DNA from 4 places in the Halomonas sp. R57-5 genome. Region 3 is predicted to be linked to each of the others. Evidence: predicted binding sites of a transcription regulator. Region 3 holds the regulator's gene; each other region holds the start of a gene.

Region 1 (5,210 bases), 360 kb from region 3:
CCCGGCTGCACGATATCCGACGGCTTGGCATGGGGCGCCGCCGCTGCCTGTACTGTGCGCGCTCGATCCGCCGCGGAAATACCGGTCGTGACCCCTTCGGTTGCCTCAATCGAAAGCGTAAATTTGGTACCAAAACCGGAGCCGTTATCACGCACCATCAATGGCAAATTAAGCTGCTCACAACGGGCACGGGTCATTGGCATACAGATCAAGCCACGGGCGAAACGGGCCATAAAGTTGATATGTTCGGCCTGCACTTTTTCGGCGGCCATGATGATATCACCTTCATTTTCGCGATCCTCATCGTCCATGAGAATCACCATTTTGCCCTGGCGAATATCTTCAACCAGCTCGGCGATAGGGGCTAAGCCTCTAGAGGTGGGGTGCGCCATGGAATCTCCAGTCAATGTTTTCATGAACAGTTGTCACGAACGGTTCTCATGAGCGGTTGTCATTAACAATTATCACAAACAATTGCCGTGAGCAGTTGTCGCAAAGAAAACGTCCCGCGAAAAATTAGTCATGATTTTGCGCGTCAGGGTACCTTGCTCTCGTTCAATGCGCTAGTCGCCTGAGGAGAGGCGATAATGCGCCAATCACGCCCCACCGCTCGCATATCATGAATGGTTAAACGCCGCTGGTCGGCCATACGCGAGAGCCCTGGCAGCGCAAAAAGCGGCCGTGCTTCGCCACCTAACAGCGTGGGGGCGACAAACAGCTGCAGTTCATCGACCAGCGCCGCGTCAAGCATAGCGCCTGCCAGCGTCGCACCGGTTTCCACCAGCAGTTCGTTAACCTGCTCATTTTCTGCTAACCACTGCAGCATTGCCACTAGATCGATACGACCATCGCTCCCAGCGGGCACTATCTGAACTTCCGCACCCGCTTGGATTAGCCGTTCGCGCTTCTCCTCCGCGTGCTCTGGCGTGGTGATCACTAGCGTCCGCCCTGGTTCGCTTAAACAGGCCGCCGCCAGGGGTAAGCGCAAGTGGGTATCTAAAATCACCCGCAGAGGCTGGCGGCGAACCACGTCGTCAACATTATCGAGGTGCAGCTGCTCTTTGCGTAGCGTTAGCCGTGAGTCGTCCATAATAAGCGACTCCACACCGCTCAATATGGCGCTGGAGCGCGCCCGCAGCCGCTGCACCTGTGTTCGCGCTTCGGGCCCGGTAATCCACTGGGACTCCCCGGATCCCATGGCGGTACGGCCGTCTAAACTCATCGCCATTTTCAGGCGCACAAAGGGACGCTGTTGGGTCATGCGAGCAATAAAGCCGGGGTTTAACCCGCGCGCTTCACTCTCAAGCAAGCCCACAGCAACCTCGACACCGCCCTCTTCAAGCATGCGAATGCCGCGACCGCTCACCTGGGGGTTAGGATCCACCATCGCGATCACTACCCGTGACACGCTGGCCTCCTTCAATGCTACCGCACAGGGCCCGGTGCGCCCGGTGTGGGAACAGGGCTCCAGAGTCACGTAGGCGGTCGCCCCCTGGGCCCGCTCACCGGCGGCATTTAAAGCGTGGATTTCGGCATGGGGMTCACCGGCACACCGATGAAAGCCTTCACCGACAATCTGCTCATCACGCACAATCACACAGCCGACCCGCGGGTTCGGATCAGTAGTGTATAAGCCCTTTTGCGCCAGTTGCAGCGCCCGCGCCATATAGCGGTGGTCGGCGTGGCTAAAATCGCTGCTCATTTTGACGGTCCGCTCTTGTTTGAGGGCTCTTGGGAAAGCCGATCAATCTCAGCGCGAAATTCATCCAGATCCTGGAACTTGCGATACACCGAGGCAAAGCGGATATAAGCCACGTGATCAAGGGTTTTAAGCGCTTGCATGACCGACTCACCGATATCCCGGGCGTTGATCTCACGATCGCCCCGAGCGCGCAGCGTTTGACGAATGCGCTCCACCGCCGCTTCAATGGCTTCAGCACTGACCGGGCGTTTTTCCAGTGCGCGCAGCATGCCTGCCCGCAATTTGGCTTCGTTAAAGCTCTCCCGTGAGTCGTCAGACTTCACCACTCGCGGCATGACCAATTCAGCGGTTTCGTAGGTGGTAAAGCGCTCTTGGCAGCTCGCACACTGGCGGCGACGGCGCACCTGGTCGCCATCGGCTACCAGCCGCGAATCGGTCACTCGAGTATCGTTTGCACCACAAAAAGGGCAATGCATGGCGGTCAACCTGTTGTCAGCTCGTGTCGGCGTGCCCCACGAGTTAGCGTGTTATAACCTGTCAATGTGTGTGCTATTAATGGCGTTTCGCAGTAGCAACTGCCACAAGCTAATATATCTTAGCGTTTAAACGCGGTATCAACCTCGTATTGTAACGATTTGGCACACAAGCTGCAGCGTTTGTGGCAGATTGTTTATCAGGAGTCACCCATGCCCCCCTTTGAGCAGACCGTTCACGCCTATCTCAGCCACCTTTACGGGCCCCGTGCAGGCGAAGTGCAGCGCCGTTTAAACCAGCGCCTGGCACATTTCCAGTCGCTTGCCCCATTTTCACCCAACGCCGTGGAAGCCAACGCTAATAACGCACCTTCCTGGAGCGAAAAGGACCAGTGGGTGATCAGCTATGGGGACTCGATTATTGAAGAGGGCGAGCCACCGCTGGCAGTGCTTAGCGATTTTCTTCAAGCCCGGCTGGGCGATCGCATCAGCGGCGTGCACGTTTTGCCTTTCTTTCCTTGGAGCAGCGACGACGGTTTTTCGGTGATCCACTATCGGGAAGTGAACACCGATCTCGGCGACTGGTCGCATATCCGCGAGCTGGCCAGCCATTATCACTTAATGGCCGACCTGGTGCTCAACCACGTTTCAAGGGAGTCTCTCTGGTTTGTCGATTACCTGAGCGGCAGCCTGCCGGGGCGCGACTACTTTATCGAGGTCGACCCGGATACCGATGTCTCCCAGGTGGTGCGACCACGCAGCAGCCCACTGCTAGTCCCTATTTCCACCCGGCGCGGCACTCGCTATCTGTGGGCGACATTCTCCGAAGACCAGCTTGATCTAAACTTTGAAAACCCGGATGTGCTGCTCGAGTTCGTGGGTATTTTGCTGTTCTACCTGGAGCAAGGCACGCGGATTGTGCGTCTGGATGCGGTGGCCTTTCTGTGGAAGAAATTGGGTACCGCCTGCATTCATCTGCCGGAAACCCACACCGTGGTGCGGCTGCTGCGGGCGATTGTGGATCACGTGGCGCCAGGCACTCTGCTGATTACCGAAACCAATGTGCCCCACCAGGAAAACATCAGTTATTTTGGCTTAGATCGTCTTGCGGAAGGAGAGCCCGACGAAGCCCATATGGTGTATCAATTTGCCCTTCCTCCCCTGCTGTTGCATACCCTCACCCGTGGTGAAGCGAGCACCCTGCAAACTTGGCTTGCCAGCCTTCCCGTCCTGCCTGACCACTGCACCTACCTCAACTTTACCGCCAGTCACGACGGAATCGGCGTGCGCCCACTGGAAGGCTTGCTGCCCGATCACGAGCGCGATGCACTGCTGGAGCTGATGCACAAATTCGGCGGCTTTGTCAGCATGCGCAGTAACCCGGATGGCAGCGATACGCCCTATGAGATCAATATCACCTGGTTTGAAGCCATGCGCGGCACCCGCCGTGGTCCCGACCCATGGCAGATTGCGCGCTTTCTATGCAGCCAGGCGATTATGTTGAGTTTGCAGGGCATACCCGCGCTGTATATTCACACCCTGACAGGCACCCTCAATGACGTGGAAGGCGTTGAGCGCAGCGGGCGCCTGCGCTCGATCAACCGTCGGCGCTGGCAGCGCAGCGAGCTTGACCTCCTACTCGATAGCCCGTCGACGCCCACTCACGATGTTTTCCACGCCTTAAACCGGCTATTAGACCAGCGCCGCAAGGAGCCCTGCTTTCACCCCAATGCCGCTCAACGGGTTGTGGTCTCAGCACCGGAACTGTTGGCAGTAGAGCGCGGCCCGCTCCACGATGGTCGCCGGCTGCTAGCGCTGTATAACGTCACCGACCTACCGCTTCCTTTAGAGAATATGGGTGAGGCAGTTACCCAGGCACTTGAAAAACACGCCTGGCAAGCGCTGGATCCTGCTAACCCCTGGAGCGCCGAAGGTTCGCTGCCGCCTTACGCCGTACGCTGGTTAGTGGCTGATCGTTAATACCGTCGAGAAGCCTAAAGCTTCAAAAACCGCCAATTGCGACATATCGCCCCAGGTATAAAACACCTAATCCCTAAATAATGTCGTGCTGCGACAATGCCCGCACAGCTTTATTCTAGGGGTTATTTTTTCTTATGTTGCAACAGAGTGTTGCCCTGGGCCCAATGGGCTTTAGTATCCACCAGCTCTTGATTGGCTTGGCTTTTTTATTGGCGCTGCTTGCCGGTGCGCTGCTGGGGCGCCGTCATGGGGTGTCTGTTAGCGATACGCTATTCACTCTGCTGTTTGTCGCTTTTATAGGCGCCCGCCTGGTCTTCGTGGTGCGTTACTGGGGCGAGTATGACGGCCTGCTTTCCCGCCTGGATATTCGCGATGGCGGTTTTGATATTGTTGGCGGTATCGTTATCGGCCTTGCGTATGCCAGTTGGGTTTTATGGCGCTCACCACACCAGCGGTTTCCGCTGACTGGCGCACTATTGGCTGGCGGCCTTGTGTGGGGGCTGGCTGCGGGTAGCGCTACCCTAATAGAGCACCAATCTCGCCCGTTACCGGATATCGCGCTGACTACCCACGCAGGTGAGTCCATCGATCTACCGCAAATGTCGCGACAAAACCAACAACCTATGGTGGTAAACCTATGGGCCAGTTGGTGCCCGCCGTGCATCCGCGAAATGCCGGTTTTTGAACAGGCCCAAACTAATGAAACAGACATCACCTTCGTATTCGTGAATCAAGGGGAGTCAGCTGCCCATATTGAGGCGTTTATGAGTGAACACGACTTCTCGCTGGACAACATATGGCTTGACCCCCGCAATGCGGTTGGCCAAGCCACCGGGGCTCACGCCATGCCAACCACGCTTTTTTATGATGCGGATGGAAACCTAGTCAATACGCACTTTGGCGAGCTTTCCAGCGCTACTTTGCGGCGTGGGTTAGAACGTTTGCGCTGACCTGCTCTCTTATCAAGCGCCTTCTGCTACTTTTTTCACCCCATTTTTTTAACGCCATATCATTAAAACAGGACGTTGTAATGCAATTAACCCGAAACACCATTA
Region 2 (4,025 bases), 2.4 Mb from region 3:
CTGCAGACGCTGGTGAATGACGAAAATATCCAGTGCGTGTTTAGTGAACCTCAGTTCAATCCGCAGATGGTTAATAATGTCTTTGGCGATACGTCTGCTTATATCGGCGTCATGGATCCCTTGGGCGTGGGTCTGACGCTGGATGCTGGCCTTTACGATGCGTTGCTGGAACAACTGGCTAATGAGATTGCGCGCTGCACCGACGGCTAAACAGCTTTTTTCTTAAACAGCTTGCCGAGTTGATAGAGGTCGTGCATATATCTATCAAACTTCGTAATAAGCAGTGAAGCAAAGATAAAGGCATAAATCAGCAGCATTACTGCCATGGGGTCGTTTAACCAAGCCAGCCAAGGTGTCGAGACTGGATAACCCAGCGTATAAACACTCATGGCAGCCAGTAGCTGAACCAAGAAACAGTTCAAAATGACCAGTGTAATCAACGCTGCGCGTATATTGGTACGCGGCAGCGTTGTTTTCCAAAACAGCAAGTGACGCACTTTTACGCTGTTTACATTCGCACTGCTATCGCCGTTAAAGCACAACCGCGCTTTACGCCGCAACAAAGGAATCGCGTAGACGCCTTTTTCCTCTTCAGCAAAAGCCTTCAGTGCGATATCCCGATCGAGATTAGGGCTCAAGGCATTGGCTGCCGCTTGATCAAAGTCTGGCCGGGCATGGGTTTGCGTGGCGGTTTTGGCTTGGTCAGAAAGCGCTTGTAAGTGGCTTTTATCAGCCTTCGACAACTTTTTATCGTTGCCGACGTTGATGTTGTAATGAATTTCATACACCTGATACAGAGCTGCGGTCACGCCCACAAAGATCATCAAAAAGACAATATATATCAACATATTAACGGGCACCTCCTAAACAAAACCGAACCAGCTAGGCGATAAATTGCTTTGTTAGCGTTCAAACTAACTTAAGGACTATGCCTATGCACAGCTGACAAGTACAGGCTCAGAAAGCCTCAAAAAAGCCGGATCAGACGACGGATCGCAACCGTGGTAGTGCTCCACAGCGTGCATTAAAATAAGGAGATAAGAACCCCTAGCCACTTATCGCCGAAGATAATGGGCGTTAAACTGCTTTTACTATTCGTCTGGCTAATCAATACCAAACCGTCACGAGGACAGTTGACCAAGGTTACATCGTCAGAGATGACAGATAGGCAGGCTGGTCGATGATATCCGCCACATAATGCAGCCTTTCCTCCCAGTCCTCTCTTGTCAGTTGACCACCGAAGCACAAGCGCAGAGCTTCAGGGGGATGGTTGTCGGTACTAAAAGCAGCGCTGGCAACCGCACTAACGCCATGTGAACGTAATTGCACCGCCAGCTCTGAAGGGTTCCAGCCAGAGTGCTTGGGCAGCTTGAGCCATAGGTGGAAAGCACCTTTGGCAGACACGATGCGCTGACGTCCCAGAATCTTCTCGGCTATTTCAAGGCGGGCAATGGCCTCGATACGGATCGCTTTAAGCATGGCATCTGCCGTCCCATCGGTTATCCACTCAGTGACCAGGGCGTCAATCAGCGGGCTGGACATCACCGAGGTGGCTCGAAGCGCCCCAGCGGTTCTCTGCGCCTGTCGCTTGGTGGGGGCGTGTAGGAATCCTGATCGCAAACCGGGGCCAAAACACTTGGCAGTCCCCGTCAGATAGTAAGTGAGCTCAGGGGCCAAGTTAGCAATAGGGACGATCTTCTCTTCGCTGAGCATGGTGTAAGCATCATCTTCAATAATCGGGATGCTATAGCGCAAGGCAACATCGGCCAAAGCTTCACGACGCCCCAAGGGAATAGTCGTCGTCGTGGGGTTTTGGATGGTGGGATTAATGTACAAAACGGCCACTTGACCCTGCTTACAGATATCCTCGAAGGAGCGAACAAGAGGGCCATCGGAGTCACGCTCCAATGAATGCAGGGTCAGCCCGAGCTGGGCCGCAATAGCCTTTAGGCCGGGGTAGACCAGGCTTTCGACACAAATTAGCTGACCTGGGGCTACCAACTGCATCAGTAGCCCAACCAGGCCGCTGTGAATACCGGGGCATATCAAGACCTGTTCCAGTGTCGTGTTGTCCAGCCGCCGATCCAGCCATTGGAGCGCAGCCACACGGTCATGATGGCTGCCACCAAAGGTTTGATAACGCAGCAGTGAGTAAAGATCACGCTGGGCCAACACCGAGATAGCGCTATCGCGTACTCGTTCAATCAACGTCGGTATAGCGGGCTCAATCATTAGGTTCATGGTCATCTCATAACCACTGCTCGGCTTCACTGACACTGCCTTACCTTTAATAAAAGTGCCCGAGCCCGGATGCGAGTCAATCAAGCCTCGCAGCTTAGCTTCGTTATAGGCACGCGCCGCCGTCGTGTAATTGATACTCAAAGCCCCCGCCAGTTCTCTCAGCGGGGGCAGTCGCTCGCGGGGCTGCAGCCGACCACTACCGATATCTTCAGCAATCAATTCAGCGACCAGACGATAAGCTGGCTGGCTGACCTCCTTGTCTAAACGTTTTCGCCAGCGTTCCAGCTCAGATGTATGCATATCTTCTCCGTCGTTAAATAAACATTGTTACCTACTCTTCTTATCGACCAAAACTTATCACTGATGGGCTAAAGATTGCACAAATAAAAAATTGATTGCATATGTACTTAATGGTGCAAAACACACTTTCATTGCACAAATAAGGTGAAAAACACAGTTTTTTTGAAACATTAGCCTTTTATTATTTTTTTAGCCTAAAAATTTGGTCAATTTTTAGGCTTAGAGCGACCTACATGATCGACAATTGATTGGATCAATAAGCATATCAATTGGCACGTCGATTGCTCCGTATTGATCGTACCGCTTGTGTAAGCACGGCGGTTAACGACTCTCCCACTCGCAATAAACGGAGCTTAGACATGCCTACAGTGACGCAACCACTCAACAAGAAAGGCGATTTTCTGGTCGACTACGAAGAGAAGGTTTTTGAAGACGTAAAAGCGAAACCAGGCGAAAAAGCCCTGGTAACTTTTCATACGGTTGCCTTTGAGGGGTCGATCGGCTTCGTGAATATGCTGCAGGCAACGCGTTTGCTGCGTAAAGGCTTTGAAACCTCCATCTTACTGTATGGCCCCGGGGTCACTTTGGGCGTACAGCGGGGCTTCCCCACCCTGGGTGATGAAGCGTTCCCCGGCCACATGAACTTCAACAATCAGTTGACCAAGTTTATGGCCGAGGGAGGCAAGGTCTACGCCTGCCGCTTTGCTCTTCAAGCMCTCTATGGTCATGGCGAACCGTCACTCATTGAGGGCATCCGCGCGATCAATCCACTGGATGTGCTTGACCTCAAGCTGCTTCACGTGCGCGACGATGCACTGATCATCGATACCTGGACGGTCTAAGGGGAGCAGCGGTCATGGCACAAGCAAACATGACAGGAACGACCATAGTGCGGGCCGCTGCCGCTCAGCTTTCTCCCGATCTTGAGAGTGTTGGCGGCACGCTGGTCAAGGTACTGGATGCAATCGACGAAGCGGCCAGCAAGGGGGCTGAGCTGATCGTGTTCCCCGAAACCTTCGTTCCCTACTATCCGTACTTTTCATTTGTCTACCCCGCCGTGGCCTGTGGCGCCGAGCACTTACGGCTGTATGAACAGGCCGTGGTGGTACCAGGCCCGATCACTGATGCTGTCGCTGAGCGCGCTCGCACCCTGAGCATCGTCGTCGTGCTTGGCGTTAATGAGCGTGATCATGGCACCCTCTACAATACTCAACTGATCTTTGATAGCGACGGGCGTCTGTTGCTGAAACGCCGAAAGCTCACGCCGACCTACCACGAACGCATGATTTGGGGCCAGGGCGATGCCTCGGGCTTGAAGGTAGTGGATAGCGCCGTGGGCCGTGTTGGCGCCCTGGCCTGCTGGGAGCACTACAATCCGTTGGCACGTTATGCCCTGATGACCCAGCACGAGCAGATCCACTGCAGCCAGTTTCCTGGCTCGCTGGTCGGCCCAGTCTTTGCGGATCAAATTGAGGTAACCATCC
Region 3 (5,210 bases):
GACGGGGCGTCCCCACTCGACGCTTGCCAAACACGCTGATGCACATCTTAACAGCGGCGTTGAGCGCGAAGCGTGCCCGCTCGATCTGGCCCCTACCAGCTCCACTACCGCCGCTCTCGCCCTAGGCGATGCACTGGCGGTGGCGTTACTGGAAGCCCGTGGATTTACCGCTGAAGATTTTGCCCTTTCCCACCCGGGTGGCAGTTTAGGCAAACGCCTGCTACTGCGCGTTAGAGACCTGATGCACGACGGCTCGCGCCTGCCCCAGGTCGCGCTGGGCAGCCCGCTGCGCGATGCGTTATTGGAGATTACCCGGCAAGGGCTTGGCTTTACCTGTGTGGTGGATAGCGATGGACGCCTCGCCGGAGTCTACACCGATGGCGACTTGCGCCGTACGCTGGATCAGTTTCACAACCTGCGCGATGTCCGCGTTGACGACGTTATGACCCGGCCAGGCAAACGCATCGGCCCCGACATCCTGGCGGCCGAAGCGGTACGCATTATGGAAGAGAGCCGGATTACCGCGCTAGCGGTGGTGGATGAACAACAGCGCCCTATTGGGGCTCTACATATGCACGACCTGCTCGCTAGCGGCGTTATTTAACCCATCACCGTTCTACGCCGACTGGTTTTAAAAATGACTGATATGGAGGCTCTATGACCCTACCTGCTGCGCTACTTGATCGACTCCGCCGCGTACGCCTATTGGCGCTGGATGTTGACGGCGTACTCACCGATGGCCGCCTCTACTTTCAGGCCGATGGAATCGAAATCAAAGCCTTCCATACCCAGGATGGCCATGGGCTAAAACTTCTCAAACGCGTGGGCGTGCATGTTGCGCTGATTACCGGCCGCGATTCACCTATGGTAAGTCAACGCGCTGCCGCTCTGGGTATCGACCATGTCCATCAAGGCTGTGAGGACAAACTGGCGACCCTGCGCGGGCTCTGCCAGCGCCTTGATATCGAGCTGGAGCAAGTGGCCTATTGCGGCGACGACCTGCCCGATCTAGCGGCGATTAAGCGCTGCGGCGTCGGCATTACGGTTCCTAACGCGCCGGATTATATGCACACCCACGCTGACTGGACCACCGAACGTCTGGGTGGCCACGGCGCCGTGCGTGAAATTTGCGACACGCTGCTTGAATCTCAAGGGCACTGGGGCGCGGTGCTTGACACCTATCTGCACGGTCGACCATAAATGTTGAAACGGCTTAACCTACGCCTCTGGCTCGGCGGGCTTGTTATCGCGCTAGGCGCGCTGTTGGTGTGGCTTGACCCAGGCGGGCCTCAAGATACCGCTATCGACCCTGAAGCACAGGCTCAGGAGCCAGGCCACGTACTCGAAAACGCTGAAATTACCCTGTTTGGTGATAACGGCAAGGTGTTGCAGTCGCTAAAAACGCCGCGCCTAATTCATACCCCTCAGCGAAGCGAAACCTGGACCGAAGAGCCCGAAGCCGTACTATACGACAGCGAAAACCGTCAGTGGCTGGCCAGCGCCGATGTCGGCACGCTCAATACCGCTACCCAAGCCCTGCTGCTGTCAGGTTCAGCTCGCCTGGTCGCGCCGGATGAAGGCTGGCAGCTAGACACCGAGCTATTGCATTATGATGGCCTAACTCAGCATGCCTGGAGTGAAACACCGGTAATGCTGCAGCAACCGCCCCAGCAAATGAGTGCCTCACGCATGGATGTGTGGCTTAACAATAGCCAGGTTCGGCTAACTGATAATGTGCGCGGCACGCACCCCCCGGCCACGCAACGCTAATAGGAATTGTCATGAAAGCACTTATTTACACAGCCCTTTTTGCGCTCGCGATGCCGCTACTGGCACTGGCCCAAACCTCACAACAGGCTCCGGTGGAAGTCGAAGCCGACCGTTTAGATCTCGACCAACGGGCGGGCACCGCCGTTTATACCGGGAATGTGGATATTCGTCAGGGCGAGATGCAGCTGCGCGGCGAGCGGGTAGAGATCGAACGCAACGCGGCTGGCGAACTCTCGACGGCAACAGCCACCGGCGAGCGCGCCTACCTGCGCCATCAAGCCGAAGGGCAAGATGGCCCGACGGAAGGTTGGGCGCGACGGATTATTTACCACGTCGCCGAGCGCCGCGTAGAGCTAATCGACCAAGCCGAACTGATCCAACAAGAAGATACCTTTAGCGGTGGGCGCCTTGAGTATTTTATTGACCGCGAAGTGATTCAAGCGCGCTCTGACGTTGACGGCAGTGAGCCCCAGCGCATTCGTATGACTATTCAGCCTGAACAATAGGGAGCCAAGCTGTGGCAACTGCTGACACTGCGCCGATCAAAACCCTGTATGCCCACCACCTGGCGAAAAGCTACAAGCGCCGCCGAGTGGTCAAAGACATCAATTTAGAGATCTCCCAAGGCAGCATTGTTGGCCTACTGGGCCCCAACGGCGCAGGTAAAACCACCTCGTTCTACATGATTGTCGGGCTGGTGAAATCCGATGCTGGCAAGGTCGGAATCGATGCGGTGGATTTAACCCGTGCGCCGATGCACGAGCGCGCAGCGGCGGGTATTGGCTACCTCCCCCAAGAGGCGTCTATTTTTCGCAAACTATCGGTTGCCGATAACATTATGGCGATACTCGAGACGCGCAAAGAACTTGACCGCACAGGACGCGAACAGCGCCTGGAAGCGCTACTCGAAGACTTTCATATCACCCACATCCGCGACAACCTTGGCATGAGCCTTTCGGGCGGTGAGCGCAGGCGTGTAGAAATTGCCCGCTCGCTGGCCACTGACCCTGCCTTTATTTTACTGGATGAGCCCTTTGCTGGCGTCGACCCTATTTCGGTAGGCGAGATCAAAACCATCATTCGTGCGCTGAAGCAACGTCATATTGGCGTACTGATCACCGATCACAACGTGCGTGAAACCCTCGATATTTGCGATATCGCCTATATCGTTGGTGATGGGCAAATCATTGCCAGCGGTTCACCCAGTGCCATTCTCGATAATCAGAAGGTCAGAGACGTATATCTGGGTGCTGATTTTCGCCTTTAAACTGATCAGCTATGCCTACAATCACCGCCTGCCCATAAACCTATTTTTTGGTTCTGTAAATAGCGCTCTGCAACAACTTTACTACCAATGGCATGCTTATTGCACTTGCACCAGACACTCACTCGCACTAGGGTGGAGCATTCTGATTAACGAGTGGTTCTCAGATGGTCATGAAAGCTTCTCTCCAACTGCGTATCGGCACACAGCTGACCATGACGCCCCAGTTGCAACAGGCGATTGCGCTGTTGCAACTCTCGACGCTGGACCTTCGTCAAGAAATTCAGCAGGCCCTAGATGCCAATCCCATGCTGGAGCAGGAAGATGAATTTGGTGAGCAGGCTGTCAGCGAGCCTAAGGAAGAAGAGTGGTCAGAGGGCATCCCCACTGAACTCTCAGTAGATAGCGACTGGTCAGATACCTATCAAGATATGGGTAGCCAGGGCGGCAGCAGCGAAGGCCCTGATTTTGAGCGTCAGGCAGCCGGGCAGAGCCTGCATGGGCACCTACTATGGCAGCTTGCCATGACCGACTTTAGCGCCCGCGAACAGCTTGTCGCAGAGAGCTTAATCGACGCGCTCGACGCCAACGGCTACTTAACCCAGCCGCTTAACGATATTCGTGAGGGCCTGCGTGCCCAGGGCATTGACGGGCTTAGCCAACGCGAGGTAGAAACCATTCTGCTCAAACTCCAGCAGTTTGAGCCAACCGGTATCTTTGCCCGCGACCTGCGTGAATGCCTGATGCTGCAGCTCGCCGCCCTGCCCGATGATACGCCGCTACTGGTTCCCGCCCGCCGCCTAGTGCGGCAGTTCCTCGAAGCGCTTGGTAAGGATGACATGCGCCTGCTAAAGCGCCGCCTGGGGCTCGATGACCAACAGCTGGCCGATGTTATCCTACTTATTCGCAGCCTCGACCCCCGCCCAGGCAGCGCCTACGGCGACACCGATGACAGCTATGTAACCCCCGACCTGGTCGTCCGCCACGACCACGAAGGCTGGCATTTAGAACTCAACCCAGAGGCCCTGCCACGGCTGCGCATTCAGCCCGACTACGCCAGTTTGATTAAGCGTGCGGACAAAAGCGATGACAACCAGTTTCTCAAAGAGCACCTACAGGAAGCGCGCTGGCTGATTAAGAGCCTCTCGAGCCGTAACGATACGCTGCTACGCGTGGGGCGCGAAATCATCACCCGCCAGATTGGCTTTTTAGAGCACGGCGAAGAAGCCATGAAACCGCTGATACTGGCCGATATTGCCGAAGCTGTGGAGATGCACGAATCGACGATTTCACGGGTCACGACGCAAAAATATATCCATACCCCCCGGGGCGTGTTCGAGCTCAAGTACTTTTTCTCAAGTCAGGTGAGCGGTCAAGATGGCGACAGTCACTCCAGCACCGCCATCCGCGCGCGACTCAAGAAATTGATTCAAGAGGAGCCACCCGGCAAGCCGCTCTCAGACAGCCGCCTAGTCACGCTATTAGGCGAAGGAGGGATTCAAGTAGCGCGGCGTACGGTGGCTAAATATCGCGAGGCCATGGGCATTCCTTCCTCCAGTGAGCGACGTCGTTTACGCTAGGTTCTGTCGACGTTGCAGCGAATCTCTCGACAAGGGCTTTGCAACGCGGCAAAAAGGGTTACAATCGAAGTACAGTCCGATGGATAAGGAGCACGTCAATGCAAGTAAATATCACTGGTCATCACGTAGAACTGACTGACGCCTTGCGTGACTATGTCAACGAAAAGCTTGAGCGTGTAGAGCGCCATTACGACAATATAACCACGGTGCAAGTCACCTTATCAGTGGAGAAAGAGCGCCAGCAGGCCGCTTGTACGCTGCACGCCGCAGGTGCTGACTTACATGCGGAAGCCCTCGACAGTGATATGTACGCCGCTATCGACGCCCTAGCGGATAAAATCGACCGTCAACTCGTTAAACACAAGGAAAAAGCACAAGCTCGCGCCCAAGGCGCAGGTGTGCGTTAATTCAATGACGTTGGAAACCATACTCCCCCCGGAGCGCGTTCTTTTTGACGTACCCGGGGGCAGCAAAAAAAGGGTGCTGGAGTTTTACAGCACCTTTATCGCGCAAAATATCCCCAGCCTGGACAGCCAAGAAGTGTTTAGCCGTCTAATCGGCCGCGAGCGCTTAGGCAGTACCGGTATCGGTAACGG
Region 4 (4,285 bases), 2.4 Mb from region 3:
ACAATGCTAGAAATGGCCACCCCTGCAAATTCTCCGGCCGAGGTCTCTAATCGTCGGCCATGGTACAGATAGTAGCGCTGATCAATGTCAGACCAGTAAAGCGGGGTAATCAGCTCCTCCTGCCCTGCTTGCTTAAAGGCATTAAAAAACGCTGACTCGCTGACATCAGCATTCGCTCTTCGGTTGACGCGACCGCTCGCCACTAAACGCCCTTCAGAGTCCACAACAGCGATTGCATCCACCATAGGGACATACAGGGTCAAGTTTTCTAATGCGCGCTGAAACGCCTGGATATTGTCACCCTCAGGCATCCCTTGTAGTGCTAGCAGTTCCGCAAGCCCAAACAGCGCTTGCCCGCTTTGTGCGAACACGCCTTTCGCCCACTCAGTGACCACATTAGCGCGGGCGGTAATACGTGATTCGGCGGCCTCAATTTCCTGCTTATGCTGTTCACTCAGCAACCAACCGAACAGCACCACCATGACGAACAGAGCTAACAGATATAACGCAATCACATGACGTCGCTGCTGGCGGTAGGTCTTGGTAGCCTTCAAAACATCATCATTTACATTAATGGGAGTCACGGACATCGCATAGAAGCCTTATTCAGGTAACCCATCGGGACACCTGATACAGTGTAAAAAGTAACCATAAACAACACATAGCGCGCGTTGACACGTCGCTTTGACCGATAGTGCCGCGGCGCTTTTAGGATGTATATCAGTTTTTATCACCGTTAATGCACTGAAAAGCGTGACGTTATGCGTTGATAGCCGACTACCAGGGAATTGTTATGGCATCACTGGGCCAAATGAGCGACTACGAGATACGCCTCATCCGTATTTTTAAGACGGTCGTTGAGTGCGGCGGCTTTACCGCGGCGGAAACCACGCTGGGGATTAGCCGTTCGGCGATTAGCCAGCATATGAACGACCTGGAAGGACGGCTGGGCTTTTCGCTCTGCCAGCGCGGGCGTGGCGGGTTTAGTTTAACCGAAGAGGGCAAAGAGATTTATCAAGCGGGACTAACATTATTGACCGCGCTTGAAACCTTCAAAAGTGACGTTAACGCCCTGCATCAAACGATTAAAGGTGAGCTGAATATCGGCATCACCGACAACCTGGTGACGCTGCCCGCCATGCACGTGACCAATGCGCTGGCTGAGCTTAGCGCGCCAGAGCATGAGGTCACACTGCATATTCATATGGAGCCTTCGGATGCGGTTATTCGCGGCGTGATGGATGGCCACTTGCATGTAGGTGTAGTGCCAGCGGTTAACTTGCCCACCAGTTTAGAAGCGCGCCACCTCTATGATGAGCCATCGTATCTTTACTGCGCGGCTGGCCATCCGCTATTTGCCGAACACGATGATACACTCAGCTTTGCGGATATCACCGAGCAGGCCGCTATTTCGCCTCGCTATCCGCTACCGGTTGAGGCACGCCAAGCGCATGATGCGCTAAGCCTGCGCGCTTCGGCCTCTGACCGCGAGGGCGCCGCTTTTTTGATTCTTACCGGGCGCTTTATCGGCTTTCTGCCTGAGCATGTCGCTGCACAGTGGGTGGCCGCAGGTAAGATGCGGGCACTGCATGCCGCTACCCAGCACTACCGCATTCCGTTTGTACTGATTACCCGCCACGACCGACGCCCCAACCGCGTCGTTGATGCTTTTCTGCGCTTAATCAAGAGCAGCTAAAGCAAAACCCGGCACGAAGCCGGGTTTCGTTGTTTAACTCTGCTCTGTCGCCTCGCTCGCCATTATTGGCGCGGGCCCCGCCTGAGGCGACGATGCCAGCACTTGGCTTGCCACATAGTAAACAATGGCCCCCAGCGCCGAACCGGTAAACCAGCCGTAATCATAGAACCAGTTCATCGTGCCGGTTAACAGCGAAATTAAGGTGAGCAACACCGGGACGCCAAAAGCGATAAAACCCGCGATGTTGACCGCAGGATAGGCATGGCTGTCCATATACAGGCTCGGTATATCCAAACGCTGCTTTTTAATCAGGAAGTAATCCACCGCCATAATCCCCGCGATGGGCCCGAGTAGGCTTGAATAGCCCAGCAGCCAGTTGGAGTACATCTGCTCAAGGGAAACCCCAGGCGGGATAACACCCGCTTTTTGCAGCAGATCGTAGCCCATCAGCAACACGCCTACCGCACCGGTCATGAGTACACCGCGGGTCTGATTAATCAATTTAGGCGCGATATTCTGAAAATCATTGGTCGGCGAGACGATATTAGAGGCAGTGTTGGTAGAAATCGTGGCGATAATGATCAATAGCATCGCTAATACCACCCAGAAGGGGCTGTCGATATAGCCAATCAAACGTACTGGATCAGCAACCGTCTGGCCCACCAGCGTCTCGGATGCAGCAGTTAACACCACCCCCAGCGCGGCAAAGAAAAACATCGTCAGCGGCAGACCGATAACCTGGCCGACGATCTGATCTTTTTGGCTTTTGGCAAAGCGACTGAAATCGGGAATATTAAGCGATAGCGTGGCCCAAAAACCCACCATGGCGGTTAAGCCTGCGAAGAAATAACCGTACACCGATGCCCCTTCAGGCCGCGACGGCGGCTGAGCTAATAGCTCGGTCATTGACATGTTGGGCCACGCCCAAATCATCAGCCCAACCCCAACGGCTAACAGCAGCGGTGCGGCCAGGGTTTCCAGCCACTTGATCGACTCCGCCCCGCGAATGACCACATAGAGGTTCATCGCGCCAAAGACAAAAAAGCCGATCACTTCGCCCACGCCGCCAAGCGCAGCCCAAGCGGGAATTAACTCAGAGAGCAGCAGATGAATGGCCAGCCCGCCAAACATGGTTTGAATACCAAACCAACCGCAACCGACTAAGGCGCGTACCAGACAAGGCACGTTGGAGCCTAAAATACCGAACGATGAGCGCAGTACCACGGGAAACGGGATCCCAAACTTAGTACCGGGGAAGGCGTTTAAGGTGAGAGGAATCAGCACGATCACGTTGGCTAACAGAATGGCGAATAGGGCCTCCCTCACGCTCAACCCAAAGTAAGCGGTTAATACCCCACCCAAGGTATAGGTGGGCACACAGATCGACATACCTACCCATAGCGCCGCAATATTCCACTTACTCCAGGTACGCTCGCTGGCCTGGGTAGGGGCAATATCCTCATTAAAACGTGAACTACTGCGCACGTCGTCCCCTACATCAAGCTCTATCAGTCCGTCTCGATCCACCATCTGAGAGGTTGTTTCGGTCATTTTTTATCTCCTCAGCATTGCGTTGTCCATCACTCCCACGGTCAGTGGAGCTGTTCGAAAAGACGCTTAGAAATCATGGCTCTTAGAAGCGAAGCAATAAGTGTGCCTACCCATAAAAGCAGGGCGACTAACTCGTTGATTAAAAAGCTGTCTTTATAGACAACAATATTATTGTTAGCTTGTTACCTTTTCGTCTTTCCCACCTCAAACAAAAACCAATTAAACAAAGCTAGGTCAAAAAAAATATTTGCACCAATATTAAACAAAAAAACACGACATTCATTCATTAAAAATATATTAACCACATGATTTAAAATAAAAAAACAGATCAATCAAAACGGTGCAAGGGTTCACCAAAAAAGTGAATACTCCTGCACAGAACAATAAAAACAAACAAACTCAAAGAGTTAAACGTGATTGTAAAAATCGCATTTTAAGACTTGCTAAAACCATCAAGCCAGCGATACTTTCAACAAAAGCTGTCAGATTAGTCAGCTTTATAATATTAATTCTCAACGCCTGAACACGCTTTAAATCAACAATCAGAATCAAACATCAGAGGGAGTGTCTCATGCAGAAGATGAAAATAGGCTTGATTCAAATGGGTCTGAAAACCAGCACCGATTTGGAACCCGAAGCCATCCGCGATGCGATGAACGAAGCGCATCTGCCGATGATTCAGCAAGCAGCTGATCAAGGCGTACAGGTACTGTGTTTCCAGGAAGTGTTTAACCAACCCTACTTTTGCCCCAGCCAGGACGGCAAATGGTACGCCGCCGCGGAGCGGGTGCCGGAAGGTCCTACCTGTCAGATGATGCAAAAACTCGCCGCTGAGCATCGCATGGTGATTATCGTGCCGGTGTATGAAGAGACCGAAACCGGTGTTTATTACAACACCGCAGCGGTGTTCGACGCTGACGGCAGCTACCTGGGCAAATACCATAAAACCCATATCCCGCAAGTGGCCGGTTTTTGGGAAAAATTCTTCTTTAAACCGGGGCAATCCAACTGGCCGGTATTCGATACCGCCTACGGCAA

The links. Region 3 encodes sigma-54, which starts transcription at its own class of promoters, with help from an activator protein. Its sites were predicted from a motif close to TGGCACNNNNNTTGCTNT; they were not measured.
Region 1: HALO_RS16300 (sugar phosphorylase) is a predicted target of sigma-54. The motif match lies at 2,339-2,356, and genes of this name have one in related genera.
Region 2: HALO_RS02500 (MSMEG_0572/Sll0783 family nitrogen starvation response protein) is a predicted target of sigma-54. The motif match lies at 2,812-2,829, and genes of this name have one in related genera.
Region 4: HALO_RS03635 (NCS1 family nucleobase:cation symporter-1) is a predicted target of sigma-54. The motif match lies at 3,338-3,355, and genes of this name have one in related genera.

What each region holds. Positions count from the first base shown of each region.
Region 1 covers NZ_LN813019.1:3,552,349-3,557,558, forward strand. Annotated here, with positions in the region: gene ribBA (bifunctional 3,4-dihydroxy-2-butanone-4-phosphate synthase/GTP cyclohydrolase II) at 1-392, opposite strand, end outside; gene ribD (bifunctional diaminohydroxyphosphoribosylaminopyrimidine deaminase/5-amino-6-(5-phosphoribosylamino)uracil reductase RibD) at 536-1,702, opposite strand; gene nrdR (transcriptional regulator NrdR) at 1,699-2,178, opposite strand; gene HALO_RS16300 (sugar phosphorylase) at 2,389-4,155, shown strand; gene HALO_RS16305 (TlpA disulfide reductase family protein) at 4,290-5,105, shown strand; gene dsbG (thiol:disulfide interchange protein DsbG) at 5,186-5,210, shown strand, end outside.
Region 2 covers NZ_LN813019.1:546,658-550,682, reverse strand. Annotated here, with positions in the region: gene HALO_RS02515 (zinc ABC transporter substrate-binding protein) at 1-210, shown strand, start outside; gene HALO_RS02510 (hypothetical protein) at 207-848, opposite strand; gene HALO_RS02505 (aminotransferase-like domain-containing protein) at 1,144-2,541, opposite strand; gene HALO_RS02500 (MSMEG_0572/Sll0783 family nitrogen starvation response protein) at 2,901-3,383, shown strand; gene HALO_RS02495 (Nit6803 family nitrilase) at 3,398-4,025, shown strand, end outside.
Region 3 covers NZ_LN813019.1:3,188,712-3,193,921, forward strand. Annotated here, with positions in the region: gene HALO_RS14730 (KpsF/GutQ family sugar-phosphate isomerase) at 1-604, shown strand, start outside; gene HALO_RS14735 (KdsC family phosphatase) at 658-1,200, shown strand; gene lptC (LPS export ABC transporter periplasmic protein LptC) at 1,201-1,770, shown strand; gene lptA (lipopolysaccharide transport periplasmic protein LptA) at 1,782-2,276, shown strand; gene lptB (LPS export ABC transporter ATP-binding protein) at 2,288-3,037, shown strand; gene HALO_RS14755 (RNA polymerase factor sigma-54) at 3,202-4,614, shown strand; gene hpf (ribosome hibernation-promoting factor, HPF/YfiA family) at 4,713-5,021, shown strand; gene HALO_RS14765 (PTS sugar transporter subunit IIA) at 5,026-5,210, shown strand, end outside.
Region 4 covers NZ_LN813019.1:804,924-809,208, reverse strand. Annotated here, with positions in the region: gene HALO_RS03645 (bifunctional diguanylate cyclase/phosphodiesterase) at 1-590, opposite strand, end outside; gene HALO_RS03640 (LysR family transcriptional regulator) at 794-1,696, shown strand; gene HALO_RS03635 (NCS1 family nucleobase:cation symporter-1) at 1,730-3,247, opposite strand; gene HALO_RS03630 (nitrilase-related carbon-nitrogen hydrolase) at 3,819-4,285, shown strand, end outside.